4 regions of the Bacillus paramobilis genome follow, and region 4 is predicted to be linked to each of the others. Evidence: riboswitches for the same ligand, from Rfam matches in the RefSeq annotation. Region 4 holds a riboswitch; each other region holds the start of a gene.

Region 1 (7,650 bases), 560 kb from region 4:
TAATAAAGCGAAATAGCCACCACCAAGTAATAATAGACGGTTTATTTCTGGTTTATAAAACGCAAACACTTCTTCTTTCGTTAATGCTTTCGCTTTATATACCTGCACCGCCTTACCATTTTGAACGGTAATCATATCACCTTTTACAGTACGTGATCCTTCAGCATTCACTTTATTTGGCACAAAGTAATATTGAAAACCGACTTGCATCACGCGTACTTCTTTTCCTTTTTTCTCACCTTCCTGGAAGCGATCACTTCGCTTATAGAAGGTACCATTATACGAAACAGCCTCTTCACTCTTTTCTGTTTCATACCAAGGTTTCTCTATTCCAACGATATGATCGTCAATCATCGTTTTCGCGACGAAAGGACCGGCAAGCTCCGCGATAACGAAAATAAATAACATTAGCATCGCTGCAAAAATCGTCCCTTTCACTTTCATCGCGTATTGAAACAATCGTTTTGAAACGCTCATATTTTCACCCCACTATCCGCACTTTCACTTTCCCCTTGTTGTCTTTCGAACTGCTCAGCATACCAGCCTCCACTTTTAATAAGCTGATCATGCGTACCCTCTTCCATTACTTCCCCCTCATCCATAACGAGAATCCAATCCGCATGTTGTACGGCAGATAAACGGTGCGTCGTAATAATCGTCGTCTTTCCGCTTCTTTCTGTTCTTATATTTTCAATAATCGCTGCTTCCGTACGAGCATCAACAGCTGATAAAGAATCATCCAAAATTAAAATTTCTGGGTTTTGAATCACAGCACGCGCAATTGAAATCCTTTGTTTTTGCCCTCCTGATAAAGAAACACCCTTCTCTCCAACGAGCGTTTCTAACCCTTCTGGTAAAAACTCTAAATCCTTTGTAAACGCCGCGATTTCAATCGCTTTCTCGAGTTCTTCCTCAGTCGCTTCTCGGTTTCCGAATAAAATATTTTCCCTCGCTGTTTTTGAGAACAAAATATGTTCCTGAGGTACATACCCAATCCACCCGAGTACATTTTCATTCGTTATGTTATTTAACGTCACATCAGAGACCGCAATATCCCCATCTCCAAGCGGATATTGACGAAGAAGCTGACGGACAAGCGTCGTTTTTCCGCTTCCTGTTTTTCCAACAACCCCAAGCGTTTCCCCTTGTTTTAATGTAAACGAAACCTTCTTTAAATTTGTTTCAGTTGATGAAGGATATGAAAAGGTAACGTCATCAAACTGAATATAATCCGGCTCTTGTACAAGCTTTGGATTTTTCGGATCCTTTACATCTGGTTCATACGCTAACGTTTCATTCACACGGTCTAATGAAGCATTTCCTCGTTGCATAACATTAATTAATTCACCAATTGCAAACATCGGCCAAATCATCATCCCTAAATACACGTTAAATGAAACGAGTTCACCAAGTGTCACCTTTGATTGAAATACAAGATACGCGCCATACACTAAACCAATTAAATAACTAAGACCAACAAGCATTTTCACAGTTGGTTGGAATAGTGCATCAATTCTCGCTACCTTCATATTTTTTTCGTAGACGTCATCTCCTAAATGATGAAATCTTTCCTGATCTGCGTTCTCTTGTACGTATGCACGAATAACGCGCACACCAGCGATTGACTCAAGTACCTTATCGTTCATGTCACCGAATGCATCTTGCGCAACTGTAAATCTTTCATGCAATTTCTTTCCATATATATTCATCGCATACGCCATAATCGGAAGCGGGATAAGTGCCGCAAATGTAAGCTCCCAACTAATTGTAAATCCCATCATAAAGACAATCGTAAGCATATATAAACTCGAATCTACGAGCGTTAATATACCGAAACCAGCTGTCATAGCGATTGCTTTTAGATCATTTGTCGCTCTCGCCATTAAATCACCAGTACGATTTTTTTGATAAAACGTCGGTGTCATTTTAAGTAAATGCCCCATAAATTTAGAGCGCATCGTCTTCTCCAGTACGAATGCTCCTCCAAACAATTGATGTTGCCAAACGAAAGTAAGACCGTATCCAACGATCGTAACCCCTATTAAAATAAGAATAGATTGCATAATTGCTTCATTCGATAACGTTCCTGTTTTTATGTTATCAATCGTAACCCCTAACACTTTCGGGGGAATAACTTCAACTATATTTACAATTAAAAGAGCTCCAATGGCGATACTATATCTCTTCCAATGCTCTTTAAAAAACCATTTTAACTTTAGTAATACTGATAACAATGTAACCTCTCCCTTCTCGTGCTCGTTTCCCTCTCATTTCTTTATCCACTATCCAGACCCATCACATTTACATTTCGTAACCCATACAATCTCATCACATTTTTCCACCTTCCAAAGTTTTATATAGTAATGTGGAAAACAAAAAAAAGCATACCGCCGCTTGACGATATGCACAGAAATGCATAAAAGCGTACGTTACGATATACGCAACGTACGCTTTTTATAAGACAAAGATGCCTTATATATCCGCACGGGTTGCGTAATGATATGAATGTCTTCTGCCATTTAACAGAGCTAAGCCCATTACATTTACGATTACAATCATTACGCACACCCCCTTCATTTATTTTCCATTTATAATCTTACAACTTTATTGAGTATTCTGTCAATTATTTTTTTAACTATAGAATAAAATAATCTTTTATCACAAAAAAATGAAGGGGATTCATAATACGATACATCCGTTTGAAATAAGAGAATCTTCTGTAAGAAAGGGCATACAAAATAAAAAAAGAATAAGAAATCGTTTTCACAAACATTTCATTTGAAAAATGTTATCAAACCCCCTACAATCACCTTATACTCACTCTTACAAGTTGCTATTTTAGGAGGACTAATCATGACAACTAGCAATACGTACAAATTTTATTTAAACGGAGAATGGAGAGAAAGCTCTTCAGGAGAAACAATCGAAATTCCATCTCCATACTTACACGAAGTAATTGGACAAGTACAAGCAATTACTCGCGGAGAAGTAGATGAAGCAATTGCATCTGCAAAAGAAGCTCAAAAATCATGGGCAGAAGCTTCTCTACAAGATCGCGCAAAATATTTATATAAATGGGCTGATGAGCTCGTAAATATGCAAGATGAAATTGCCGATATCATTATGAAAGAAGTCGGTAAAGGATATAAAGATGCGAAGAAAGAAGTTGTTCGTACAGCTGACTTCATTCGTTATACTATCGAAGAAGCTTTACATATGCACGGAGAAAGCATGATGGGCGATAGCTTCCCTGGCGGAACGAAATCTAAACTTGCGATCATCCAACGCGCACCACTTGGTGTTGTATTAGCAATCGCACCATTTAACTACCCAGTAAACTTATCTGCTGCAAAACTTGCACCAGCATTAATTATGGGTAACGCTGTTATTTTCAAACCAGCAACTCAAGGTGCAATTAGCGGTATTAAAATGGTTGAAGCACTTCATAAAGCTGGCCTTCCAAAAGGTCTTGTAAACGTAGCGACAGGACGCGGTTCTGTAATTGGTGACTACTTAGTAGAACACGAAGGCATCAATATGGTATCGTTCACAGGTGGTACAAACACAGGTAAACATTTAGCGAAAAAAGCTGCAATGATTCCACTTGTATTAGAACTTGGTGGTAAAGACCCTGGTATCGTTCGTGAAGATGCTGACTTACAAGATGCTGCAAACCACATCGTAAGCGGTGCATTCTCTTACTCTGGTCAACGTTGTACAGCTATTAAACGTGTACTTGTACACGAAAACGTAGCAGACGAGCTTGTTAGCTTATTAAAAGCGCAAGTAGCTGAACTATCAGTTGGATCTCCAGAACAAGACAGCACAATCGTTCCATTAATCGACGATAAATCTGCTGACTTCGTTCAAGGTTTAGTTGACGACGCTGTAGAAAAAGGTGCTACAATCGTTATCGGTAACAAACGTGAGCGTAACTTAATTTACCCAACATTAATCGACCACGTAACAGAAGAAATGAAAGTTGCTTGGGAAGAGCCATTCGGCCCAATCCTTCCAATCATCCGTGTTTCTTCAGATGAGCAAGCAATTGAAATTGCTAACAAATCAGAGTTCGGCTTGCAAGCAAGTGTCTTCACAAAAGACATTAACAAAGCATTTGCAATTGCTAACAAAATCGAAACTGGTTCTGTTCAAATTAACGGACGCACAGAGCGCGGCCCTGACCACTTCCCATTCATTGGTGTAAAAGGTTCAGGTATGGGCGCACAAGGTATTCGCAAGAGCCTTGAGTCTATGACACGTGAAAAAGTAACTGTATTAAACTTAGTTTAATCTTATAAAAAGAAGCTGATCTATTTTTAGATCAGCTTCTTTTTATACAATTGAGTTCACGAGTTGTTTTTCCATAGTTAAATTCACACATTCTACAGAAATTTGATAACCTAGCCATCGCTCAGCAATATGTTCAAATGATGAAACTGAGCCTGTTGTAAAAAATCGATGCTTCGGATTAAGATTGTCAGACAGAATTCCTTTGTGCTGTAAAATTGTGCTTAACTCTATCGCTGTTTCTTCTGCGGAACTAATAATCGTTACATCTTCTCCTAGTTCCTTTTTTATATAGGACTCTAAAAGTGGATAATGCGTACACCCAAGAATTAACGTATCTATATCTTCCTTCGTTAATGGCAGTAAAGCTTGTTTCACTTGTTGCGTTACATATGCTGTATCTTCTAATTGATTTTCTACAACTGTAGCTAAAGTTGGGCACGCATGACTATGCACTTCTAAATATGTATCAAGCTCGTGCAATGCTTTTTCGTACATATTAGACTGTATCGTACCTACAGTTCCAATTACTCCGATTTTCCCTTTCTTTGTCACTTTAATTGCCGCTCTTGCTCCCGGATGTATAACGCCAATAACCGGAATGGGAAGTGCTTCTTGCAAATCAGTCAATGCAGCAGCTGCACCAGTATTACATGCTACAACTAGGGCTTTTAATGGAAACTTTTTGAGGAACTCAACCATTTCAAATATGAAAGATTGTACCTCCTCTACACTTCTTGGCCCATACGGACAACGATCATTATCACCAATATAGTAAATGCTCTCTTTAGGCAATTGTCTTATAATTTCGCTCGCAACTGTTAATCCCCCAACTCCCGAATCTAATACACCTATTACTGAATGTTTATGACATACAGACATATACTTCATCCCCTTCTCAATCTTCTAGCGCCAATAACATTTATTATATTATGAAAATTCAATATTACATAACAATCCCTCTCCCTTTTAATCACAAACTCTTCCCTATAATCTGATTATTTCTATATCCATTGACGTATAAAAATTCATTTGTTACTCTTAAAGACGTTAATTTAATATTTAAATCCTCATTCGTATCTCGGTGAGGTAGAGGTTGCAGTCATTAAGAGTATCATTTCTGGAGATGTAGTGGCATTGATGAAGGAATGAGAAAGGAATGATTGCCGAAGTAAGCCCGTGTCCACCATGCACGCTTGCTGGGTCTGCATTTAATAAGTGCAGAACTGTCACAAACGAAACGTTTCGTTTGTGGAGAGCTATCGAGAGGTATGTCGTGGGTTTCTTATAAGATAGAAAGCATGTAGCGGCAAATTACGTGCTTTTTTTGTTTTGTTTGGGACTTCTCTTCTCTACTAAGAAGACATACATATCTCCTCGCTTGACTTGGTTATACTAACTTTGGAGGTATTTTCTATGCAACAAAAAAAATGGGGCTTTTGGGTACTAACAGCTTTCGTTGTCGGTAACATGGTTGGCGCTGGGATTTTCATGGTGCCAAGTACGTTGGCACAAACAGCAAGCCCTCTCGGTGTCACTTTAGCTTGGTTAACAACAGGGTTTGGTGTTTTAATGCTAGCTCTTGTTTTCGGTAATTTAGCAATTCGTCGTCCTGATTTAACGACAGGACCACAAAGTCATGCATATGCTTTATTCTCAACACCAAAAAAGAAAAAAATGGCTGGTTTCAGTATGGTATGGGGATATTGGGTTGCAAACTGGGCAAGTAACGTTGCCATCATTACATCTTTCGCGGGATATTTATCACTCTTCTTCCCAATTATGAAAGATACACGACTACTCTTTTCAATCGGCTCGTTCGATATAGAAGTCGGAAAACTAATTACATTTACGATTTGTTCCATCTTACTTTGGGGAACTCATATTATATTAACAAACGGTGTAAGCGGAGCTGGAAAGCTAAACTTCTTAGCAACAACAACGAAAGTAACTGGATTCCTTTTATTCATCGTCGTTACGTTATTTGCATTCGAAGCTTCTAAGTTTGGACAATGGTACACACCGATGATCGATAAATCAGGTGTATCACACGGCCTTCTTTCACAAGTAAACTTAGCTGCTCTTACAACGCTTTGGGCATTTATCGGAATTGAATCGGCAGTACTTTTATCAAACCGTGCTACCTCTCCTAAAACAGTAAAACGCGCAACAGTTGCAGGATTACTTATTACAGTTGCGATTTACTTAGGAATTACAATTTTAACAATGGGTGTACTTCACGTTGATAAATTACAAGCTTCTGAACGTCCATTAGCAGATGCATTAAACGCTGCAATGGGTCATGGCGGCGGGAAACTGATGGCATTACTTGCTCTTACTTCCCTATTCGGTTCTATATTAGGCTGGATTTTATTAAGCTCAGAAGTACCGTATCAAGCAGCAAAAGAAGGTTTCTTCCCTTCCTTCTTCACAAAAACAAATAAAAAAGGAAGTCCAATTTACTCATTACGATTAACAAACATTATGTCGCAAGTGTTCTTATTCTCAACGTTATCAGGAACTATTGCGGAAGCTTATACATTCGTTATTACCGTATCAACACTGGCCTACCTTATTCCATATCTCGTTTCACCAATCTTCCAGTTAAAACTAGTCGCAACTGGTGAAACATATAAAAATGAAATGCGGGCAAGAATTACAGATGGTATAGTCGCAGTAATCGCACTTTGCTACGCACTATGGGTTATTAAAACCGGTGCATCCGATATAAAAACGTTCCTTCTCGGAATTGGTTTATTCGTAATCGGCTTTGCCTTCTATCCATTAATGAATCGTGATCAGAAAAAAAATAACGAAAAGAAAAACGAGCAAGTTGCATAACGCAATTTGCTCGTTTTTTCTTTTATAAAACATATATAATAGAACAAAGAGGTGAAAAACATGTCAATCGAATCACTATGGAGCAGTCGCTTCCAACAACATATGCAAAATATCATTACATACTTTGCACGTATGATTAACGGTTTACTATATAGCTTTATCTTTATTTCATGCGTTGGCGCATACTACTATGCTCAGTTTCTAAAAGCATCTCCTTCTAAAGAAATAGCTTTACTACTCATCACGATTGTACTTACATTCATTATAACGAGATGTCCTATCCGTACATTTATTCAAAAACCTGATGCTGTCTATTTGCTTGCATTAGAAGAGAAACTAACATCTTATTTTAAAAAGTCTCTTCTATATAATTACATCATTCAGCTTTTTCCATTATTATTTACGTTCCTTATTCTCGTTCCACTTGCAATGCAATCATTACAAGTAACGGTACCTTTCTTATGTACAATCTTTATCATTTTAATGATTACGAAAGCTTGGAATATGTACATACATTGG
Region 2 (7,650 bases), 1.5 Mb from region 4:
AAAGTTTGTCTCTCCATTTGCAAGTGTTAGAAAGTGAAAAAGAAAAAATTGAGCAATCAATGCAAGCAATTAAAAGAGTAATGAAGTTAGTCGAAGAGGAATGTGAAATAGATAGTACAGTATTATTTAGTCTTATTTACGGTATGAATACAGAACATACACATAAAGAATGGATGAAACGTCATGAGTTAACGGATATCGTGGAAGAATTATCAAAGAAACGAGAAGAAGATAAAATTGCTTTGGATAAAACGTTTATTCAATTGTCTAAAAAGGTTAAACAATTATATGGTAAACCAGTCGAGGATTCGAAAGTACAAGAGATGGTTAAGGAATATATAGAAGAGTCTTTTTCATTTCTTAATGAGGATCTGATACAAAAGTTAGCTAATACTAGTGTGGAAGAACTGGATATGCAAGAACTTGAAAATATGATACCTTCGCCTTTCACAGAAGATGAACAAAAATGGCTTAATGAAGCGATGGAATATTATGTGAAGCAAGTAGAAATGGAATAGGAATAGATTTTATGAGTGTTTAGCTTCATCGAAATAATGCTATAGACCTTTCAGTGAAGGAGGGGAATTACGTTTGTTATTGCTTTATTCAAAAGAAAGAAACGCTTATGCTTCATTTTTGAAGTATAAGCGTTTTTGTTTAAAATACTCAAAAAGAAAAATCTTTTGGTAAAGTATCATTCTTTATCACTGTTCTTAACCCATGTTTTATAATCCAAGGGTTAATCGGAAGTTTGCTATCCCGTAATTGCTGCAACCATTGAAAAACGAGTTCTCTATCTTCTTTCGTAATATCGTTAATATGATTGGCTACTGATTTTTGGACATATTTAGAAGGATCATTCATTAATGGTTCAAGAAGTTGTAAATTGTTCTTAAAGTCACCTTTCAGTGCTCCTATTTTTTTAGCCCAAGGAAGTCTTGGTCTTGTACCTTCGGAAACTAATCTCCTAATGTGGCTGTTTTCGTCATGAAGCCACTGTTGTAATATGTCTAGTGTGTCTTCATGGTATGTTTCAAGAAAAGGACGAATAGCATATTCAGCAGTATTCCTTTTTGTTATCTCATACATGGCATGAAAAGAGGATTGGAAATGGTTAAGTCCATATTTTTCAACGTATTTTGCAATAGGCATGTACATATATCCGTTTGTAAATGTACCTACTTCTGTTGTGTTTTCTGGTCCCAATGTTTTCAGTAAAGTATGTATTGCTCCATTAAAATCTTTTTGTAATGCAGTATGTAATTCATCTGCTATTACTTCTATACGCTGCTTTAACTCTAAATTTTCAACTTTACATGTTACAGAATCTACAAAGATACATTTAGAGAAAGTAGGATCGTGTTTACAAATAGAATCAGCCATTTTTTCTACTAATTCTTCATTAAATAAAAATTTTAACGGAACATATTTACCCATTTTTTCACCTCATTGATAAGATAAAACAATTTCTATTTTTTAATCGACAACCCATAAACTAAAGTCTCACTCGGAGTCGTAATACTAAAACCTGTCGTCTTATAATCAAGTTTCACCGTATCACCAGTGTAGTCTTTCGTGAATGAATCCATTTGTACGATAAGGTCTGCATCTTCATATACAACATCATCTGCATCATATGTATCCCAAATTAAATCCACATCAACGAAAATACTACAAGAGTTTGTCATTGTCCCTCTAATGCGAATGATCTTTTTGTCTTCACGTTCTAATCTATGTATAGCTGCTTTTGCTTCATCAGTAATGCGAATGTTCATGGTATCCCAACCTTTATGTATATTTCCTTTATTATTGCAAAAACAGGAGAAATAGGGAAGGGAGAAGCATCGGAATAAAAAACGAGCAAACAAATTTGTTTGCTCGTTTTACTTTATTTTAGTTCACATTTATCAAGTGGAATCACTTTCGTTTTTTTCGTAAATTTATATCCTAACCATAGTACTAAAAAGAGTGGTAAACCGATGTAAGAAACGAGTACGCCGTTCCAATCGATTGCTTCGCCCATAAATGCGCCGTAGTTTTGACCTAAAATGACGATGACACAAAGTGCAAATGCGAAAATTGGACCGAACGGGAACCATTTTGCTCTATATGGTAAGTCTTTTAAATCTTTTCCTTGTGCGATATATGCTTTACGGAAACGGTAATGACTAATTGCAATTCCGACCCATGCGATAAAGCCAGACATTCCAGATGCATTTAATAACCAAATGTATACAACGCCGTCACCGAATAAAGAAGCAATGAAAGCGATACTACCAACAATTGACGTTACGATTAATGCGTTAACAGGTACACCGCGGCTGTCTAATTTGCCTAAGAATTTTGGTGCTTTTCCTTGGCGAGCTAAGTCCCAAAGCATACGAGTTGATGCATACATTCCAGAGTTACCAGCAGATAGTACTGCCGTTAAAATAACAGCGTTCATAACAGAAGCAGCAAAAGCAACGCCAGCTTTTTCAAAAATAAGTGTAAATGGACTTACTGTTACATCACTTGCAGCAAGGCTTTCTGTTGTATAAGGAATTAATAAACCGATAACGAGAATCGCAAGAATATAGAATAAAAGAATACGCCAAAAGATAGAACGAATCGCTTTCGGAATATTACGCTCTGGATCAGATGTTTCACCAGCAGCAACTCCTAATAATTCAGTACCTTGGAATGAGAAACCAGCTGCCATAAATACACCGATAATTGCCATGATACCGCCATTAAATGGTGCATCTGCAACAGTGAAGTTTTTGAAGCCAACAGTTTCGCCACCCATAATTCCAAAAATCATCATGAAGCCGACAATTAAAAAGATAATAATAGTAACTACTTTAATAAGTGCAAACCAATATTCAGATTCACCAAACCCTTTAACAGATAAATAGTTTAAAAGGAAAATAATAGCTAAACATAATCCGCTCCAAATGAGGGAAGGGGTATCTGGGAACCAAAATTTCATAATTAATGTTACAGCAGCGAGTTCAGCAGCAATTGTAATGGCCCAGTTATACCAATAGTTCCATCCAAGTGCAAAGCCAAGGGACGGATCAACAAATTTTGTTGCATATGTGCTAAAAGATCCGGTAACAGGCATGTAAGCTGCGAGTTCAGCTAAGCTTGTCATTAAGAAATAAACCATAATTCCAATTGCAGCGTATGCGACTAGTGCACCGCCAGGACCAGCTGAATGGATGACACCACCGCTGGCAAGAAATAGTCCGGTACCAATTGTACCACCGAGAGAAATCATTGTAAGGTGCCTTGATTTTAAACTACGTTTTAATTCACCTTTTCCATTTGTAGTTTGTGTTTCAGAGGTAGTTTGATTTGTTGCGCTATTCATGTTCAACACTCCTTTTCTTGTAAGATAGGAAGGAACGGGGGAGAAAAATACAAAAAACCGCCAAAGGAATTTGGCGGAACGTTTCACAAATAACCACCCCATCATACCCTTCCGTTAAGATAGCACCCCACGTTTACACGGTAATTTTGTAAACGTGACAGTTCTGTTCCTTTCGGAGACAGCCCCAGCTCATATTTCCAGAGAAGAAATATAAACTTCGGCAACTTTTCCTTTCAAACGGAGTCGGTGACATTCTCTGTGTCTCGTCCGTTTTACTCATAAAAGTCGCAACCTCTACCTCATCGGATTGATGAGGATTTGATATATTGCTAAGATTTTTAATATATGGCAATTGTAATGACTTTCTGAATATATTGCAAGATATTTTGTTAGGAAAAGTCAAAAAATATCGGTTATTGTATAGGAAACGCTTGCAAAACTCCACCCGAACCTACTGTTATGTAACAAAAAATAAAGAAACAAATTGTTATACAAATGTTTCGCAAAAAATATTGAAAAACCCTTTAAAATTAAAAGAAAATTCAGAAAATATAATTCGACATAACTAACAAAAGAGGATTATTCCTTAAATTCGTTTCAAAGAATAAGTATAAATCTGATGAATAGAATGAATATTCTCTTTATTTCTGGTAAAATTGAGGTATTGTTTAATTGAAAAGGGGAAATCAATATGAAATTAGAAACAGAAAGGCTCTATATAGTGCCGTGTACAGAAGAGCGTATTCACGTTGCTAACGAGCAAGGATATAATAGTGGTCCACATATTGTAGGACATGTAGAAAATGTAAAACAAGATGCGGCTTTATTACCTTGGGGCGCGTGGTATGTCATTCGAAAAGAAGATGACATCGTTCTAGGTGATATAGGGTTTAAAGGGAAACCAAATGAGGAACATACAGTAGAAATTGGTTACGGATTTATTGAGAAATATTGGAATAAAGGATATGCGACAGAAGCTGTAAGTGAACTAATAAATTGGGCTTTTCAAACAGGAGAGGTAGAAATGATTATCGCGGAGACACTTCTTGAAAATGAAAGCTCGATTCGTGTATTAGAGAAATTACATATGAAGAGAATTAGCAATACAGAAACGATGATTAATTGGAAAATAGAAAAATAAAAAATACCGCCCGAAGTATATCAGGCGGTATTTTTATCGTTATGGTAGCATTTGTTTTTGATCATTCGGATATCCGGCTGTCGGTGCGTTAGAACGCTTGGAATGATTACGAACAGCAATGAAAATAGAAATAATAACGACAAGACCAACTGCTACGTAAGAAAGTGAAATAATAGTTGGATCCACTTTAAATGTAGTAAGCAGTGTACGAATGTTTGTAAAGATTATAAGGCCCCCAACTAATACGCCAAGTAAATGAGAAGGAACGATGCGTACTAACCATGCAGCGATTGGTGCTGCAACGATGCCACCAAGCATGAGAGAAAATACCCAAACCCAACTTACTTGTTCCCAGCCAAGTGAAATGAAAAAGCCGATTGTTGCTGCGAGTGAAACAGGAAACTCACTCGTATCTACAGATCCGATAACTTTTCTAGCTTCATTTCCCCTTGCCAAAAGCACAGGTGTTGTAATTGGGCCCCAGCCACCTCCACCTGTTGAATCAACGAATCCTGCGAATAAGCCAAGCGGAACAAGCTGTTTAGCTGACATACGTTTATTTGAAGTGACAATTTGTTTTTGAATGATGAATCGTAATAAAATATAAACCCCTAAAGTAAATAAAAATATGGAAATGTACGGTTTAATTACATCACCAGGTAAATTGCTTAAAAAACATGCCCCAATAAATGCGCCAATTGCTCCTGGTAATGTAAGCCTGGAAACGGTATATTTATCCACGTTTCCAAATTTGATGTGTGATGCACCAGAAGCAGCAGTTGTAACAACTTCAGCTAAATGAACTGATGCAGATGCAACGGCCGGAGCAATACCAAACATTAATAAAAGTGAGGTAGATGTTACCCCGTACGCCATTCCAAGCGCTCCATCGATTAATTGAGCGAAAAATCCGATAATAGCAAAGACAATTAATTTCTGCATAAATAATCCCCCTGTAATAATAAATGAAAAAGACACTTTTCCCGTATGAGAAAAGTGCCTTTGGTTTTTCCAATCAGCAATAATTAAATTTGTTTTATTATAATACATATTAATCGTATAAATCAACTAGGTTTTAAAGTTTTTGAATTGAATGAAAGAAAAATAAAATATACAATAAAAGGATGGAGAGAAGGGGGAGAAAGACATGTTACGATTTGATCATCTCGTACACGCAGTACATGGTACACCGGAGGAAGCGGCAAACCAAATGCAGGAGCATGGATTTCATACTGTAGTAGGCGGAGAGCATACTACTTGGGGTACTTGGAATAGTTTGTGTTATTTTGATTTATCCTATATAGAATTTTTAGCAGTTCAGCATGAAGAAAAAGCGAAGAAAGCAGACAATCCATTAGTACAAGAAACAGTAGTGAAATTACAAGATGGAGAAGGAATGTTACAAATCGCCATTCGAACAGATGCAATTGAAGAACTAGTAGTTAAATTTAATAAACATGGATTACATACGATAGGACCATTTGAAGGGAAACGAATGAGAAAAGATGGCCGACTATTAGAGTGGAAAATGTTATTTGTAAAGCAAGAAGAGAACGGGCCGAAATTGCCTTTCTTTATACAGTGGAATGAAACGGATGAAGAAAGAAGAAACGATTTACGTAACATAGGAACAATCACTGCACATAAAAACAACGTACAACAACTTGAAACGATTCATTACGCAGTGAAAGATGTTCGAAAAACAGTCCGGAAGTGGAAAGAAGTAATGGGACTAACTGCAAGCCAGGCCGTGAAAAATGAAGAGTGGAATGCGGAGTGTCAAAGTGTATCGTTTGGTGATGTTCATGTACAGTTTTGTGAACCAATTGGAGAAGGATTAGTACTAGAACGTTTGAAGCATCATGGCGAATATCCTTTTGCAGTGGAGTTTAAAGGTGAAAATAAACGAGAGCATGAAGTGCTAGGTAGTTTGTACATATATTGATAGAGGTGAACGTTGTGCAAGAAATGCTTAGAGAGATAGAGGGAAAACTAGAATGGCCTCGTATTGCAAAGTGTACAGCTATTTCAAAAGGTTTTTCACATGAAGAGAAATATAAAATAGAATTAGAAAACAGAGTAACATATTTTGTGAAAGTATGTGATGCTGTTCATTTTGAACGCAAACAAGAAGAATATACGTATATGAAACAATTAGAGTTATTACATATTCCAACGCCTAAGTTAATTCATTTCATAAAGCTTGAGGAATTAAATAAATGTATTCAAGTATTTGAATGGATCCAAGGTGTAAATGGTGAAGAAGGTTTAGGGAAGTTAACGGTGGAAGAACAGTATCATGCGGGAAGAAAAGCAGGGGAAGTATTAAAGAAGATTCACTCAATTGAAAGAGAAAGTGCAAGTAATAAATGGGAAACGGTTCGATGGAATAAATACGAAAGATACGTAGAAGCGTTAGCAAACTATGAAATAGATTTCCTTGATTTGAAACCAGTATTAAGATTTGTAGGGGAGCATAAACAATTAATGAAGAATCGTCCAATCACATTTTTACACGATGACTTCCATCCAGCAAATAGTATGATTCTTAATAAGGAATTTATCGTTATCGATTTTGGAGGATATGATTTTGGCGACCCAATACACGATTTTTATAACGTAGCGATTTTTACTACAAGAATAAGTAAACCATTTGCGGTTGGACAAGTTCACGGATATTGCGGAGGCGAACCATCGCTTCATTTTTGGCAACTGTACTCATTATATGCAGCAATGACATTCCCAGCTGATATCGTATGGACAAACCGAAGTACGCCACATTTAGTAGATGATATGAAGGAAAGATTGAACGGAATTTTAGAAGATCATAATCATTTTTCATCCTATATTCCAAAATGGTATCAATCACAACATGAGGATATAATAAACAATAAGTAATGGAGGGATTTATATGGATAAAATAGCGGTAATTTCAGATATTCACGGTAATATTCCGGCATTAGATTCTGTACTGAAAGATATTAAAGTAAGAGGAATTGAGCACATCATTTGTCTTGGAGATCTAGTTGGAAAAGGTCCTCATTCTAGCGAAGTGATTGAAATCATTCGTAAAGAATGTGATGGAGTTGTAATGGGGAACTGGGATGATTTTATTACAAAACCGACTGAATTTCAGGCGTTAAAATGGCATCAA
Region 3 (7,650 bases), 320 kb from region 4:
CTTTAGTTAGAATTTTTTCTGGCTCCCATCTGTCACCAGTCCCAACAGAAATCCCTAATTCAACTAGGATGTTAGCTTTTGCTTTACCCCAACTTTTTTCTAAATCACTGAATTTAGTTGCTGGAGTACCATTTACTTTAGAATCTAATTTGTAAGCTTCTACAATAAGAGAGGCCATTGAAACTCGATCAATTTTCCCAGTTGGATCAAATACACCTGGTCCTTTCCCTTTAACAACACCAGCTTTTTCTACAGCTGCGATGAATGGAGTATACCACTCATTTTGAGAATCACCGAAAGATGGTTTAGCATTTTTATCGATTGGTAAGTTTAAGATTTGAGCCATCATTGTAGCTGCTTCTGCACGAGTGATTTCTTTTTCAGGCTCGAACATTCCTTTATCGTTACCTTTAACTGCACCTTTATCTACTAAATAGTAAATAGAATCTTCTGCCCAATGTTTAGCTGGGACATCTGGAAATTTTTTTGTTTGTGCGAAACTACTAGATGAATAAGATAATATACTAGCTGCAATTACTCCTGCTGCGATTATTCTATTTTTCATAGAATATATTCCCCTCTCAAGTACAATGTATTTATGTAACAGACTAATTATAGTTCTGAAAATTAGTAATAGTCAATTGTAATTTGTATAATTTTGTATTATTATTGTATTTTTTGTCATATATAACTATAGTTAAAAACTATAAGGTTTTATAAGAGGAGAGATTCGTATGAGCAACAATTGGAAAGATATAGAACACCGTATTTACACGATGTGTATGATTCAGCGGAATAACGAAGTATTGCTAATACAGCGCCCCGATCGTCTAGGTTTCCCTGGTTATATCGCTCCTGGCGGTAAAGTAGATTTCCCAGAAAGTATCGTTAAAGCTGCTAAACGAGAAGTAAAAGAAGAAACTGGATTACTTGTCTCAAATCTAAGTTTTAAGGGATTAGATGAATACGTAAATCCGAAAGAAAATGTTCGATATATGGTATTTAATTATTGGACAGACTCATTTGATGGTGAACTTCTTATGAATCCTCCTGAGGGCGAATTATTATGGGTACCAATTGATGAAGCACTAAATCTTCCTATGCAAGATTGGTTTAAAGAGAGATTCCCATTATTTTTTGAAAAAGGTACGTTTGAAATTCAACGCGTTTGGGACCGAGACTTAGATAAACAAGTTGCTATGACAATTACGCATACATAAAAAAGCTTGGAATCTCTCCAAGCTTTTCCTACTTCTCCTCTATTTTCTTAATCTCATAATCAATTTCTAAAAACTTAACTCCAAGTATCCACATTCTATGATTAGCTTCTAATATGTGATCCGTGCTCTCTTTCATAATAAAAGTCTCTGCTAACGGTAAACGTATTGTAAAGAAACGAGTATGTAAATAAATACCCTCATCTCCCTTACCGTTTTCTCTTAGCTTACTAGTAATAATTAAATCATTACTCTTATTACATAATTTCAAAACCCCCGTCATATTCGAATATGATAAAGGTAATGCAATATTCATATATGTCTCGTTCCTATATGTATGCTTTGAGTAAAGAGCTACAAATATAGATTCTCCTGCTTCATTTTTTCTTAGCCAAGCCCTTACATTCTCTCTTCCATCCTTCGCATCTATTATCCCAATGATAGAGCCTTGCATCGTTTCCCACTTGCCGCCCATTCCTAAATGTATTTGTCCTACACGCTTACTCATTTTCTCATAACAAAATGCAACCGGGTGGAACCACCGAGCCCATTTAATATGCGATTGTAACTCATACTCTTTTGTATTTTCATAAAACCGAGTAATACTTAAAGGAATCTTCGCCATATCAAATGCCTCACTATGAAAATCATTCATATTATCAACTAAACCTTTGTATTCCTTGCTATCTATTAAATGTCTGTTATGTAAAAATGCTTCCCCAACTGTCGTATTTCCTCTTAACCTGCTCATTGGTTTCCCGTAATATTTATAATTCGAAGCACTCTTTTCAATCATCCAGCCGACAAATGCTGGTAACGCTACTCCAATTCCATTGACAACACCGTGAATCCAAACCATTTGAGCAATTGTAATCGTCAGTACATGTTTCAAATTCCCATATGAATATATAAGTGAAAACATAATTGTTACCATGAGTGTGCTAGACGATATGATCAGAAGAACCTTTGCACTGATAGCATTAAATTTCGTGCGCCAAACATAAATCCCATAACCATAAATCGCACATAAATATAGGAATACTGCAAAAAATTCAAATACTCTTGAGTACGTAATTCCTATTGCAACTGTCATAGGTGAAATGACGATGATAAACATAATAGCATCATATACTTTACTTCTCTTTTCTCTTTTTCTCCCAATTAAACCGACTGATAATGGCAATAGAAATGCTGAATAATGAAAGTGTGCAGCTGTGAGTAACACAATGTCAGAACTAAAATGCATAATGGAAAGTTTTGCTACTGAAGCAAAAAACCAGAAACCACCTAAAAACAAATACATAAACGCACTATCGATAGCCGTCTCTTCTAACGGTTTCCATCCTCTTTCTAGTAATCTACTTACACCAAATAACGCAACAATTCCTGTATATACAAACCAAAGTAAAGCAAAGAAATAGTGATTTGTTACGAAAGCTAGCGTTGCACTAATTGCTGCGATTGGATATAACAGCGATACCAGTTTATAAAAGAATACATATGATCCATTTCTTGTTTTCTTATCAATGATGCAAAATGACATCGGTATAAATAACAAAATAGATAATAATATAATTGCTTCAACTGGGTTTACATTTGTCCACTCACATATTAGAAAAACAATATAACAAGCAAGCCCAACTATTATATTTTTCATATCATTTATTTCCTCTCCACAAATGTTCCCTTATATGAAAATAATGAACCGATTAACGGATTGCGTACTTGTACATGAATTCGAAAGCATTGTTGCGTTTCATCATAACTTTCTACAATTTTTGCTTCGCCATACAAAAACTTTGGTAACGGAATTTTTCTTCCAAACATATAAAACCATTGTTTCTTTGAAGAAATATGCATTGCCCCCATCTCATCAATATGAAAATTCAATGTAGAAACAAGTAAGTGCGGTTCACCAAAACAATCTACAATTTCATTATTCTCTCCATCCAACTGCATAACGGCATTAAAATATCTTTTCTTATTATGGAAATAAAAAGTACGATTCCACCTTACTAGTTCATTTCCATGTTCATCTCGCTCAGCGGTATTATGTATTGTAAATGGCACTTCCTTCCCCCGCTCAGAGAAAAACATTCTAAACTTCGATGCAATTTTTAATATTAATTTTACGAAAAAAGAACCACCGTAAATTTCATCCATTTCTCCTTCTCCAGTAAAGCTATTTTCTTCCGTGATCTCATAGCGTTTCTGTAATTTCGGATGAAGTTTTTTATAAGAACCCCCTAATAGTCTTTCATACATATTAGCCATACATTATTCCTTTCTCTTCCTCTTGCAATTTTTTGCACTCGGTAAATCAGAACTATTTATATAACCGACAATCGATAACCCCATAAGTAGAACGTTTAATGTAATTGGATTAAACGGCTCTGTAAAGCTTACGATATTCGTAAAACCCGCCGCTATCGTTAAGGCTATTAACATAAAAATATGTACGATAAATACTTTTCGTTTTGGAAATGGCAACAGCCATAGGACACCAAAAATAATTTCTAGCAATCCAATTATTTTAACTAGAAAAATACTATGTGCAGTTGAACCAATTGTCACAGACAACATTTTTACTTCTTCTGAATGAGTAAACACTAGTTTCGGCACTATCCCTTGATACATCCATACAAAGGCAATTAATAAACACACGAGCCAATATGTCATTGTTCTTCTAATTAGTAATCTAGGATGAAGTCCCTTTTCTAACCATAACTTTAAAGCATCAAAACTCCAAGCAGTCGCCCAACCTAATAACGGCCGAAACATATAGAAATCTATTACATTCCCTATACGACCAAACCTCGTATCATAATCATATTGTGTCTCAAAATGAATGTGTTCTTTACGGGGGGTATACTTCCAATAACCACGCCCTATTTGAATAAGTGATAATTGATTGTCTGTCCAAAATTTTAAAGAAGAAATACGTTCACCTATTTCTTTTCTTATTTCACCTATCGATTCCCCTTCACCAGCTATTTCAAGTCCAAATCCAATTTTTGTTTTATATAAAAACTTCTGTGGTTCTCCTTCTTTTTTCTCTAAATATGAAATTTCCGTAAAACGAGCATCCCATTCTGTATGTATATCTGGTTCTTGCGTATATTCCCATAATTTCTCCATTGTCGTTTTCATTTCTGCCGAAACATAAATAGGCTTTTTCCCCTTCATTCTTCCACCTCCAGTGCACTATAAATTTAATGTACATGCTATGAATTTATTTTGCTACACTTTTCACAAACTCCTTTAAGAAAAGAAAGAATTTTTAAAATTTATACAAAACACTTGATTCCCCGAAAAATTTAAATTATTATAAAACAAATGTTACCAACAACTTTATAAATCAAACACTCTCGCCTAAAACGTGAGATAGAGGTTGCGATACTTATGATTATTCTAATGGAGACACAGAGATGTCTATGAAATTAGATGAAAGGAAGTATTGCCGAAATCGATAATTTTCTCTGCATTTATCGATTGGGGCTGTTTTCGAATAGAAACAGAACTGTCATATGTACAGAAGTGTATGTATGAAGAGCTATCTACAAAAAAGAGATATCATTTTTATGATATTCCTTTTTTGGCGGTTTTTTTATTAGCTCCGTTTTCTGTTTCCCTTTTCCTGTAACAGCACCATCCTCACTTATTTGAGATGGTGTTTTTTGTTTTTTCTGGTAACTACAGGAATGTTGGGATTTATATATGTCCTAATCTATTCTTAAAAATGGATGAAAGAAGGAATTCGTAATGGAAACGATTGTACAAAAATTTGGTGGCACTTCTGTCGGAAGTGCTGAGCGTATTCAACATGTAGCAAATTTAATTATTGAAGAATATGAACGAGGACATGGTATCGTCTCTGTCGTTTCGGCAATGGGAAAAAGTACAGATGAACTTGTCGCACTTGCTAACGCTATTACAGAAAATCCAAGTAAACGTGAAATGGATATGCTTCTATCTACAGGAGAACAAGTAACTATTTCATTATTAACGATGGCACTACAAGCAAAAGGTTATAACGCAATTTCATTAACAGGATGGCAAGCTGGTATTACGACAGAATCTGTACATAGCAGTGCACGGATTACTGACATTCATACAGATCGAATTCAGTCTTATCTTACTGAAGGCACGATTGTTATTGTAGCTGGCTTCCAAGGAATCAGTGAAAACCATGAAATTACAACGCTTGGCCGCGGTGGTTCTGATACAACTGCTGTTGCATTAGCTGCTGCACTGAAAGCAAAAAAATGCGATATTTACACGGATGTGACCGGTGTTTATTCGACGGACCCACGAGTTGTAAAAGATGCTTATAAATTAGATGAAATTTCTTATGATGAAATGTTAGAACTAGCGAATCTCGGTGCTGGTGTATTACACCCTCGTGCTGTTGAATTTGCTAAAAATCATAATGTCATGTTAGAAGTTCGCTCAAGTATGGAACAAGAAAATGGAACAATTGTAAAAGGAGAATGTAACATGGAACAACAATCAATCGTTAAAGGTATTGCATTTGAAGATAATATTACACGCGTCACAATGAAAGGTTTGGAACAAGGTGCACTTTCAACAGTTTTCTCTACATTAGCAGCGGCACATATTAATGTAGATATCATCATTCAAAGTATTACAAATGAAGGAACTGTTCATCTCTCCTTCTCAATCCATTCTAATGATTTAAAAGAAACATTAGAGGTATTAGAACAACATCAAGAAACATTACAATATGAATCTGTAGAATATGAAAATCATTTAGCAAAAGTATCAATTGTAGGATCTGGTATGGTCTCTAATCCAGGTGTTGCTGCGAATATGTTCACTACTTTAAAAGAAGAAGATATTCATATTAAAATGGTAAGTACATCAGAAATTAAAGTATCAGTTGTTATTGACCGCCTTCATTTAGTAACAGGTGTCGAGGCACTGCATCAATCATTTATGGCGAAAATTGAGCCTTTAGTGCAGATGAGTTAATTTCCACCAGTAAAACTTAAAATAAATTATATAAATCTATTTCCTTCCTATATTAATAGAAATAGGATGGGAATATTTTGCGGGGAAGTCGAAGTTATATTATCGAATAGAAACTACATTACCAAATTCTTACAATAATAGCATTCACGAAATAAAGTTCATGCGTATATCAGTAGTAGAAGGTTTCCGAGGTTTTGTTTGTTAACAAAATGTTTATTCTATACCCGAAAACACCTTGTCATTTTTTCCTACACTGTGACAAGGTGTTTTTTGTTTATAGGAGATTTTAGTATAATTATGAGGATAGTTAGATAATAAATTTATACATATAAAGGAGATAAAGACTATGGCAAACAACAGATTACTAAGAATGGATAATGTCAGCATCGTTGTAGAATCTCTTGATAACGCAATCTCTTTCTTCGAAGAGATTGGATTAAAACTCGAAGGACGCGCTACTGTCGAAGGTGAATGGGCTGGTCGCGTAACTGGACTCGGTTCTCAGTCCGTAGAGATTGCTATGATGGTGACTCCAGATGGCCATAGCCGAATTGAACTTTCTCGATTTCTCACACCACCTACTATTGCAGATCACCGGACAGCTCCTGTAAATGCCCTCGGTTATTTACGCGTCATGTTCACCGTTGAAGACATTGACGAAATGGTATCCAGACTTACTAAGAAGCATGGTGCTCAGCTCGTTGGCGAAGTAGTTCAGTACGAGGACTCGTATCGACTCTGCTACATTCGTGGAACGGAAGGAATTTTAATCGGTTTAGCGGAAGAACTCGGTAATAAATAAGTAATGTTTTACTGAAGCAAAAATATTTGAAAGAACTTTACGCTTAATAAAGCTTAGATTTTCAACCCCGTCCTAGCTTTAGAACGGGGTTATGCTTGTTTGAACTTTTTAACATACTATCAACATCCCAAAATTAGTATAAAACAATTCAATTACTTGTTATACTCTTTCCTAGGAAATATAACGGACTCTTCTCACTTCTTATCATATATATCTTTTCTATTAAAAAACGATTGGAACTCATTCAAAATAACTTTCTTCACGTCAGAGTAAAAAACCATCATGAATAGTGCAATTCCTAATAAAATCTCTTGCATTCCTTCATAATCAACGAAAGCACTCACAATTAACAAACCAAACCCAATATAAAAACCAAACTCATTCTCTTTCTCAAAATCCTCATCTTCATCAATATGTATTTTCTCTTTTAAATTTCGGTTCCCTTTTATTAACTCATCGAGCGTAACATTATACAATTCGCTCAATAAAATTAAATTTTCAATATCAGGGCAACTTTTATCATTTTCCCATTTATATACCGCTTGCCTCGTTACACCAATCTTTTTAGCAATATCCTCTTGTGAAAATCCCTTTGACTCTCGTAGTTTTTTTAACTGTTCTCCTAAGCTCATAACGTCC
Region 4 (7,650 bases):
TGGAGGAAGTGACAGAAAGAAATGGGAAGCTTTCGCGAGTAGGGGACAGAAGAGACATAGATACATTATAAGGGGGAATATAGATGAAGGTGGATTATCACATTCATTTAGAAGAAGGGCCATATTCAATAGGGTGGCTAGCTAAAATAAATGAATCATTGCAACAGTATGAACCGCTTAAAGAAGAAAAACATTCTATGGAATGGCTTGTGAAAACACAAGAACGCCTGCAAAGACGTGTGAAAGAAGGGCCATTTACAACAAAATGGATTGATTTATATTTAGAAGAAGCTTTGCGAAAAGGTATAAAAGAAGTTGGTATTGTCGATCATTTATACCGTTTTTATGAAGCGAAAGAATACTATGAAAGATATGTCGATATTAGTGATTCTAAGCTTGGTCGTTTACAGAAGGAATGGCTAGATCAAGTAAGGGTAGCATCACTACATGATTTTACAAAGGCAATAGAAGAAGCGAAAGAACGTTGGAGTAAACGAGGCGTGACGCTTAAACTTGGAATTGAAGCGGATTATTTTATTGGTGGTGAACAAGAATTACAATCTTTACTAGCATTAGGAGACTTTGATTATGTAATTGGTTCTGTCCATTTTTTAAATGGCTGGGGATTTGATAATCCAGACACGAAAGAATATTTTAAGGAGCATGACTTATATGCTTTATATGATACGTTTTTCAAAACGGTTGAGTGTGCAGTTCGCTCTCAGTTATTTGATATAATAGCTCATCTTGATAACATAAAAGTATTTAATCATCGGTTAGATGAGAATGAACAACTTTCGTATTATAAGGAAATTGCGCGTGCATTAGTAGAAACTAATACGGCAACGGAAATAAATGCAGGATTGTACTATCGCTATCCTGTGCGCGAAATGTGTCCGAGTCCACTATATTTACAAGTATTAGCTAAGCACGAGGTTCCGATTACTCTCTCCTCAGATGCTCATTATCCGCATGATTTAGGAAAATATGTGGAAGAGAATATAAAGACGTTACGTAATCATGATATTTCACACTTAGCTACCTTTACGAAACGAGTAAGAACGATGAGATTACTGGAAGAAGAAGTATCCATTTCAAAATGATCACGATTTTTTGATGAAAACTCTCCTTTTTGTTCAAAATAAGAAAGAATAAAAAGGAGGGTAAGAAATGGCGAAACAACAAAATAAACAAAATGTACAAAGTGCACAGCAACAAGCGTATACTTCTGAAACGAATGCTACATCTCAATCCGTTATTGAGGAACAAATTAGTGATACAGTTGCAGAAGGAACGATCGATGTGAAGCTTGGAAAAGAATCGCAAGAAAAAGCATAAGAAGAGGGGAGACTTGCATCTCCTCTTTTTTTATGGAAAAGTGTCGATTTTCAAAACTATAATCAAATTCCTTGGTTTTTATATGTGGATTTCTTACAATGAAAGATAAGAGGTATCTTATTTTCTATAGAAGAGGTGTTAGTAGTGGCGAAAATATTAGTAGCAGGAAAAATTCCAGCAATCGGATTAGAACTATTAAAGGATCATGATGTAGAAATGTACGATAAAGAGGCTTTAATTTCTTTAGATGAATTAACAGAGCGTGCAAAAGATAAAGATGCATTGTTAAGCCTACTTTCTACAAAGGTGACAAAAGAAGTAATTGATGCGGCACCTAATTTGAAAATTATTGCAAACTACGGTGCTGGTTACGATAATATTGATTACTCGTATGCCGGAGAAAAAGGCATTGCGGTAACGAATACACCGAAAGTATCAACTGAAGCGACAGCAGAATTAACATTTGCACTTCTTTTAGCAGCTGCACGTAGAATTCCGGAAGGTGATACGCTATGTCGTACAACTGGATTTAACGGATGGGCACCATTATTTTTCTTAGGCCGTGAAGTACATGGGAAAACAATTGGAATTATTGGCCTTGGAGAAATCGGAAAGGCAGTTGCAAAGCGTGCGAAAGCGTTTGGAATGAATGTTTTATATACAGGGCCAAATCGAAAACCTGAAGCTGAAAGTGAACTGGAAGCAACATATGTAACATTGGAAGAATTATTACAAACAGCAGACTTTATTACAATTAACTGTGCGTATAATCCGAAATTGCATCATATGATTGATGAAGAACAGTTTAAAATGATGAAGAAAACAGCGTATATTGTAAATGCTTCACGTGGACCAATAATGCATGAAGCGGCACTTGCTCATGCATTAAAAACGAATGAAATTGAAGGAGCGGCTCTTGACGTGTTTGAATTTGAACCAAAAATTACTGAAGAGCTAAAAGGATTAAAGAATGTAGTACTTGCTCCTCACGTAGGAAATGCAACATTCGAAACGCGTGATGCGATGGCTGAAATGGCAGTAAGAAATATTTTAGCCGTATTAAACGGTGAAGAGCCTGTAACACCTGTAAATCAAAAAGCAGTAGTTACAAAATAAAAAGAAACCTTCCGAAATCGGAAGGTTTCTTATTTTTCTTTATTTGCTCTTTTAGATGGTCTTTGTCTAAGAAATTGAGATAGCATATACAAAATATATAGTGGAATAGCAATGAATAAGAAAACAGAAAAGTTACCGATCCCTGTTTGGTACATTGTGATAATGCTTCCAACTAAAAATAGTGTAATAATGATGCTATATCGTGGAAGTGGTACATCTTTTAAACTTGGGATACGAATGCGGCTCACCATCAAAAATGCGAACGTTACAAAGACTGTAATAAGAACGATTTTTGGAATGATATGTGAAAATAATGTTAAGAAAGCAACAAGCCCTCCCGCTGCTGTAATCGGTACCCCAGTGAAATATTTCATTGAAGTAGAAGATGGTGTTACATTAAATCGTGCTAAACGATATGCTCCGAAAAGAGGGAATAGTCCCGCTATGTATAGTCCGATGATTCCGTAATTGGAGAAAGATGTGTAATACATAAGAACAGCAGGTGCGGCACCAAATGTCACGACATCCGCAAGTGAGTCAAGCTCTTTTCCCATTTGTGAATCAACGCGTAATAAACGAGCAACACGCCCATCAAGACTATCTAACATCATCCCGATAAGTACTAAAATAGCAGCTGATTTATAATATCCTAAAGATGCATAGCCGATTGACAAGAATCCACTATATAAATTTCCGAGCGTAAATAAGTTTGGAATAGCTGCTCTATACAAAATCTGATCCCTTGCTTTCTGTAATAAATTCTTAATTAGTGTATGAAATTTTACTTATTTTATCATACCATAAATTTCTTCCTCATACGAAAGAAATTCCCAATTTGTGAAAGATTTCATAGAAGAATGATTTGAAAAATAAGTAAAAAAAGAAGCAACTTTTATAAAGTTGCTTCTAGTACTACTCAAATTTCGTTGTCATTGTTCCAGTTTTATAACGATTGTTAGGATCGAAACGTAATAAATCTCCATAAATGAGTTTATCGGAGAGTTTCAATTCAGTTTTCGCTTTTTCAATATTTGGTTGGCATAATGAAATGTCAGCTTCTTCACCTGTATTTCGTTTATAGCACATGTTTTTTGTATACACATAATCTTCCGAAACGAAGCTACCATCACGCATTACCATAAGTGGATCTTTTTCTTTAATAAATAAGTCAGTTCCAAATTCAATGGATTGATTTGTTTTAATACCAAGTAAATGAAGTAGCGTTGGTTTAATATCAATTTGACCAGATACTTTAGAAATGACTTTTCCTTCTTGACCAGGTACATGAATAATGAGAGGGACGCGTTGTAATTGCATAGAATCAAACGGTGTAATAGCGTCTTTCCCAAGGAACTGGGCCATAGCTGCATTATGGTTTTCTGAAATGCCGTAATGATCTCCATAAATGACAATAACAGAATTATCATACAGCCCTTCATCTTTTAACTGTTTAATAAATAATTTAAGAGCTTCATCCGTGTAACGAACGGTTGGGAAGTAGCGGTTTACAACACCACTTTCCGAATTAAACTCATCAACATATTGATCTTCTGGATTTAGAAGAAATGGAAAATGGTTTGTTAAAGTAATAAATTTTGTATAGAACGGTTGTGGTAAAGATTTTAACTTTGGAATCGATTGTTCAAAGAACTCTTTATCTTTTAATCCCCAGCCGACAGACATTTGTTCTGTGCCTACGTAATCATTTAAATTAAAGTAACGATCATATCCGAGAGCAGGATACATTACATCACGATTCCAAAACGTTTTATCGTTTGAATGGAAGACAGCAGAAGAATATCCGTATTTCTTTAATTGCTCTGGTGTAGCTGTATATTCATTTGTTGCGTGAGTAAAGAATACAGAACCGCGGTCTAACGGATAAAGTGAATTTTCAACGATAAATTCAGCATCAGAAGTTTTACCTTGTCCCGTTTGATGATAGAAGTTATCGAAATAAAAACTATCTTTAATAAATTCATTTAAAAATGGAGTAATTTCTTTTCCATTTATTTTTTTATTAATAACAAAACTTTGTGTAGATTCCATGGAAATCAAAATAACATTTTTACCTTTTGCAGCTCCGAATAAGTCTTTATCAACTTGCTTATCTTTTGAGTCTGTATAGTTTTTAATTTCAGAGAACCCGTCTCCACTTGCAAATACACGTTCAGCTGAAGATTTAGATTGAAGTGTTATATCAAATAGATGATATGTGTATAAACCTAAATTTTTCACGACTGTTTGACGATCAAATGAGCGTGAGAACATTTGTGGTTTATAAATAACGGAAACAACAATTTGTAGTGCTAATAAAGCTGTTACACCGCTAAAGAAAGTTCGCTTCTCAGAGCGAGAAAGCGGCGTCTTGTCACAAAATGCCGGGAATTTACGTGAAAGAAACATTAAAATAATCGCATCTGCAAATAAAAGTAATGTTTTGTACGTAAAGAGTTCTTTTATACTCGTCCCTAAATCAGCCATATTATTTGTTTGGAATAAAACTGGGAATGTAACGAAATCGTTATAAAACCCATAAAACATTGCATTTCCAAATAAAATAAAGGACAGTATAAAACTGATTCCAACTATAATGCGGTTTCGGTGTTTAGATGCAAATAAAGCAAAACCGAAAAATAAAAGTAACGCAGCTAGTGGATTAATAAAAAGCATAAATTCTTCAAAGAAATTATCAATTTTAATATCAAATGCTAGCTTGTACACAATATATGTTTTTATCCATAATAAAACGACTGCAACGAGTGCAAATCGCAGTTTTGGAAACAGACGTTGTAGCATAATATACTCCTCTCCTAAAAAGCATGACCGTTCTTGTGAGCTGGTTTGATTAGCACCTCATTTTATATATACGAACAGTCCTTTATTATTATGTTTATTATACTATGAGTATCATTATACGAAAATAAAAGAGAGTTGTGGGCTTTTTTATAATAATTGAGTAGAAAAAGGGCAGTAGGAGACAATAAAACGGAGTTTCTATGTATGATTATTATCGTGTGCAGAAAGAATCGTGTAACAATACGGAGGTTATCATGCGAAAATTATTATATTTTATAGTATGCAGTAGTGTTATACTTTTTGCTTCACCAAGTGTGTCGGTAGCCCAATATGATGCACCTCTTATGGAAGATGCCCTTTATTCTGTTTTGTTTCCCAAAATAAATAAAGCCATTGAAAAACAATATGGGAGCTTAAAGCCTTATCAATGTCCTAAAATTATTAGTTTAAAAAAAGTATATAGCGGTACATATTTATTTCAAGCGGTTATTGAAGTGACGAAATATGAACAGGTTGGTGGGAAAATTGTTCCGCCATTTGAAAAAGTAACAATTACTTTTAATAATGAAGAAGGCGAATGGGAAGTGACAAAGATTTTAGTAAAGCGCTTACCAAATGATACGAAATTAAACTGTAAAAAAACAATATAAAAAATTGTTTGACAAATAAAATGGTCCTTTGGTATTGTTAATAGCAACAATTAGATGTTTGAAAATTAAATAGACTTACCTCATCTACTCTCAAAGGTAGAGGCCGCAATAGGAAAGAGTAAGCTATGGGAGATTTAATGGAATCTGTGATCATAGGTTGAAAGGGACTATTGCCGAAATATAAGAATAACCATCTTATTCATATATTGGGACTACATTGAATAAATGTAGTACTGTCATAAGATTTCTTTTATGGAGAGCTATTTGGAGATGTTGATGCGGTTTCTTATTTTGAGGAGATAACAACTCGTTTATTTTTTCAATATATATTTTTCCTAATAAGAAACGCGTGTGAACATTGTTCCGCGCGTTTTTTGTCTATCTAAAAGCGTGCTGCAATGAATAGAAGATTGGGGTTATGAGTTTTAGAGGAAATAAGGGAGGAATTCAAATGTATTTACACGGCACAAGCCGAATCAATGGGCAAGGACACTTAGAAATTGGAGGGTGCGATACGACGCAGCTAGCAAAACAATACGGAACACCACTTTATGTATACGATGAAGAGTCTATTCGAGGAAAGTGCCGCGCGTTTCATCGTGCTTTTAAAGAAAGTGGGTTCTCTTATCAAGTAGCATATGCAAGCAAGGCGTTCTTGTGCATGGAGATGTGCCGAGTAGCTCGTGAAGAGAATATGTCATTAGATGTTGTTTCTGGAGGGGAATTATATACTGCGCTTCAAGCAGGATTTCCAGCATCGCGTATTCATTTTCACGGCAATAATAAAACAGAAGAAGAGATTGTGATGGCGCTTCAGGCGAATATTGGTTGTTTTGTTGTCGATAATTTCTTAGAATTAGAAATTTTGCATGATTTAGCAGGGCAACATGGGAAATTTGTGAACATATTAATCCGTGTAACGCCTGGAGTAGAGGCGCACACACATGAATATATTACAACAGGCCAAGATGATTCAAAATTTGGATTTGGCGTGTCAAATGGTCAAGCGATGCAAGCAATTGAGCTTGCTTTACAAAAATCAAATTATAATGTGTTAGGAATTCATTCACATATCGGATCTCAAATATTTGAAACGGCTGGATTTGTTCGGGCGATTGAAGTTCTTCATCAATTTTTAGAAGAAGTGAGAGAGAGAGCGAACTATGTAGTGAAAGTATTAAATGTGGGCGGAGGATTCGGAATACGCTACACAGAGTCAGATACACCATTAACTCTTGAGACATATGTGCGAGCTGTAACCAGTGCAGTGAGGGAACAATTTACAGCATGTAATTATCCCTTGCCAGAAATATGGGTTGAACCAGGCCGTAGTATTGTAGGTGATGCTGGAACGACAATTTATACAGTTGGATCTGTGAAAGACATTCCTGGTATTCGGAAATATGTATCAGTGGATGGTGGGATGACTGATAACTTAAGACCTGCTTTATATAACGCGCGTTATGAAGCGATGTTAGCGAATCGAGGAAATGATGAGAATGAGGAAGTCGTTTCGATTGCTGGGAAATGTTGTGAGAGTGGAGATATGTTAATTTGGGATATTACTCTACCGAAAGTTGCTTCTGCCGATTTACTAGCAATTTCTTGTACAGGGGCATACGGGTACTCGATGGCGAATAATTATAATCGGATTCGTAGACCAGCTGTCGTCTTCGCGAAAGGCGGCACATCACAAATTGTTGTAGAGCGCGAAACATATGAAAATATTATTGGGAACGATCGCATA

Evidence for each region. A riboswitch is a leader RNA that binds a small molecule or an ion and turns the genes downstream of it on or off. The one in region 4 is predicted to bind lysine.
Region 1: it holds a riboswitch for lysine, as region 4 does, so the genes downstream of both, AABL52_RS22730 (amino acid permease) here and lysA (diaminopimelate decarboxylase) in region 4, are expected to answer to the same signal.
Region 2: it holds a riboswitch for lysine, as region 4 does, so the genes downstream of both, AABL52_RS12125 (amino acid permease) here and lysA (diaminopimelate decarboxylase) in region 4, are expected to answer to the same signal.
Region 3: it holds a riboswitch for lysine, as region 4 does, so the genes downstream of both, AABL52_RS18105 (aspartate kinase) here and lysA (diaminopimelate decarboxylase) in region 4, are expected to answer to the same signal.

The regions. Positions count from the first base shown of each region.
Region 1 covers NZ_CP151108.1:4,433,182-4,440,831, forward strand. Annotated here, with positions in the region: gene AABL52_RS22710 (ABC transporter ATP-binding protein) at 1-477, opposite strand, end outside; gene AABL52_RS22715 (ABC transporter ATP-binding protein) at 474-2,234, opposite strand; gene gapN (NADP-dependent glyceraldehyde-3-phosphate dehydrogenase) at 2,854-4,293, shown strand; gene racE (glutamate racemase) at 4,336-5,172, opposite strand; lysine riboswitch at 5,373-5,560, shown strand; gene AABL52_RS22730 (amino acid permease) at 5,707-7,131, shown strand; gene AABL52_RS22735 (ABC transporter permease) at 7,192-7,650, shown strand, end outside.
Region 2 covers NZ_CP151108.1:2,350,302-2,357,951, forward strand. Annotated here, with positions in the region: gene AABL52_RS12110 (MerR family transcriptional regulator) at 1-518, shown strand, start outside; gene AABL52_RS12115 (DNA alkylation repair protein) at 667-1,437, opposite strand; gene AABL52_RS12120 (iron-sulfur cluster biosynthesis family protein) at 1,470-1,775, opposite strand; gene AABL52_RS12125 (amino acid permease) at 1,889-3,355, opposite strand; lysine riboswitch at 3,468-3,660, opposite strand; gene AABL52_RS12130 (GNAT family N-acetyltransferase) at 4,047-4,496, shown strand; gene AABL52_RS12135 (sulfite exporter TauE/SafE family protein) at 4,536-5,546, opposite strand; gene AABL52_RS12140 (VOC family protein) at 5,644-6,441, shown strand; gene AABL52_RS12145 (aminoglycoside phosphotransferase family protein) at 6,456-7,394, shown strand; gene AABL52_RS12150 (metallophosphoesterase family protein) at 7,408-7,650, shown strand, end outside.
Region 3 covers NZ_CP151108.1:3,552,316-3,559,965, forward strand. Annotated here, with positions in the region: gene AABL52_RS18080 (N-acetylmuramoyl-L-alanine amidase) at 1-565, opposite strand, end outside; gene AABL52_RS18085 (8-oxo-dGTP diphosphatase) at 735-1,220, shown strand; gene AABL52_RS18090 (YndJ family protein) at 1,249-2,874, opposite strand; gene AABL52_RS18095 (DUF4166 domain-containing protein) at 2,880-3,491, opposite strand; gene AABL52_RS18100 (DoxX-like family protein) at 3,495-4,403, opposite strand; lysine riboswitch at 4,595-4,781, shown strand; gene AABL52_RS18105 (aspartate kinase) at 4,980-6,209, shown strand; gene AABL52_RS18110 (VOC family protein) at 6,556-7,011, shown strand; gene AABL52_RS18115 (helix-turn-helix domain-containing protein) at 7,206-7,643, opposite strand.
Region 4 covers NZ_CP151108.1:3,874,114-3,881,763, reverse strand. Annotated here, with positions in the region: gene hisI (phosphoribosyl-ATP pyrophosphatase) at 1-71, shown strand, start outside; gene AABL52_RS19800 (histidinol phosphate phosphatase domain-containing protein) at 84-1,103, shown strand; gene AABL52_RS19795 (DUF4025 domain-containing protein) at 1,171-1,338, shown strand; gene AABL52_RS19790 (NAD(P)-dependent oxidoreductase) at 1,483-2,454, shown strand; gene pssA (CDP-diacylglycerol--serine O-phosphatidyltransferase) at 2,484-3,185, opposite strand; gene AABL52_RS19780 (LTA synthase family protein) at 3,367-5,253, opposite strand; gene AABL52_RS19775 (DUF3888 domain-containing protein) at 5,508-5,903, shown strand; lysine riboswitch at 5,993-6,174, shown strand; gene lysA (diaminopimelate decarboxylase) at 6,355-7,650, shown strand, end outside.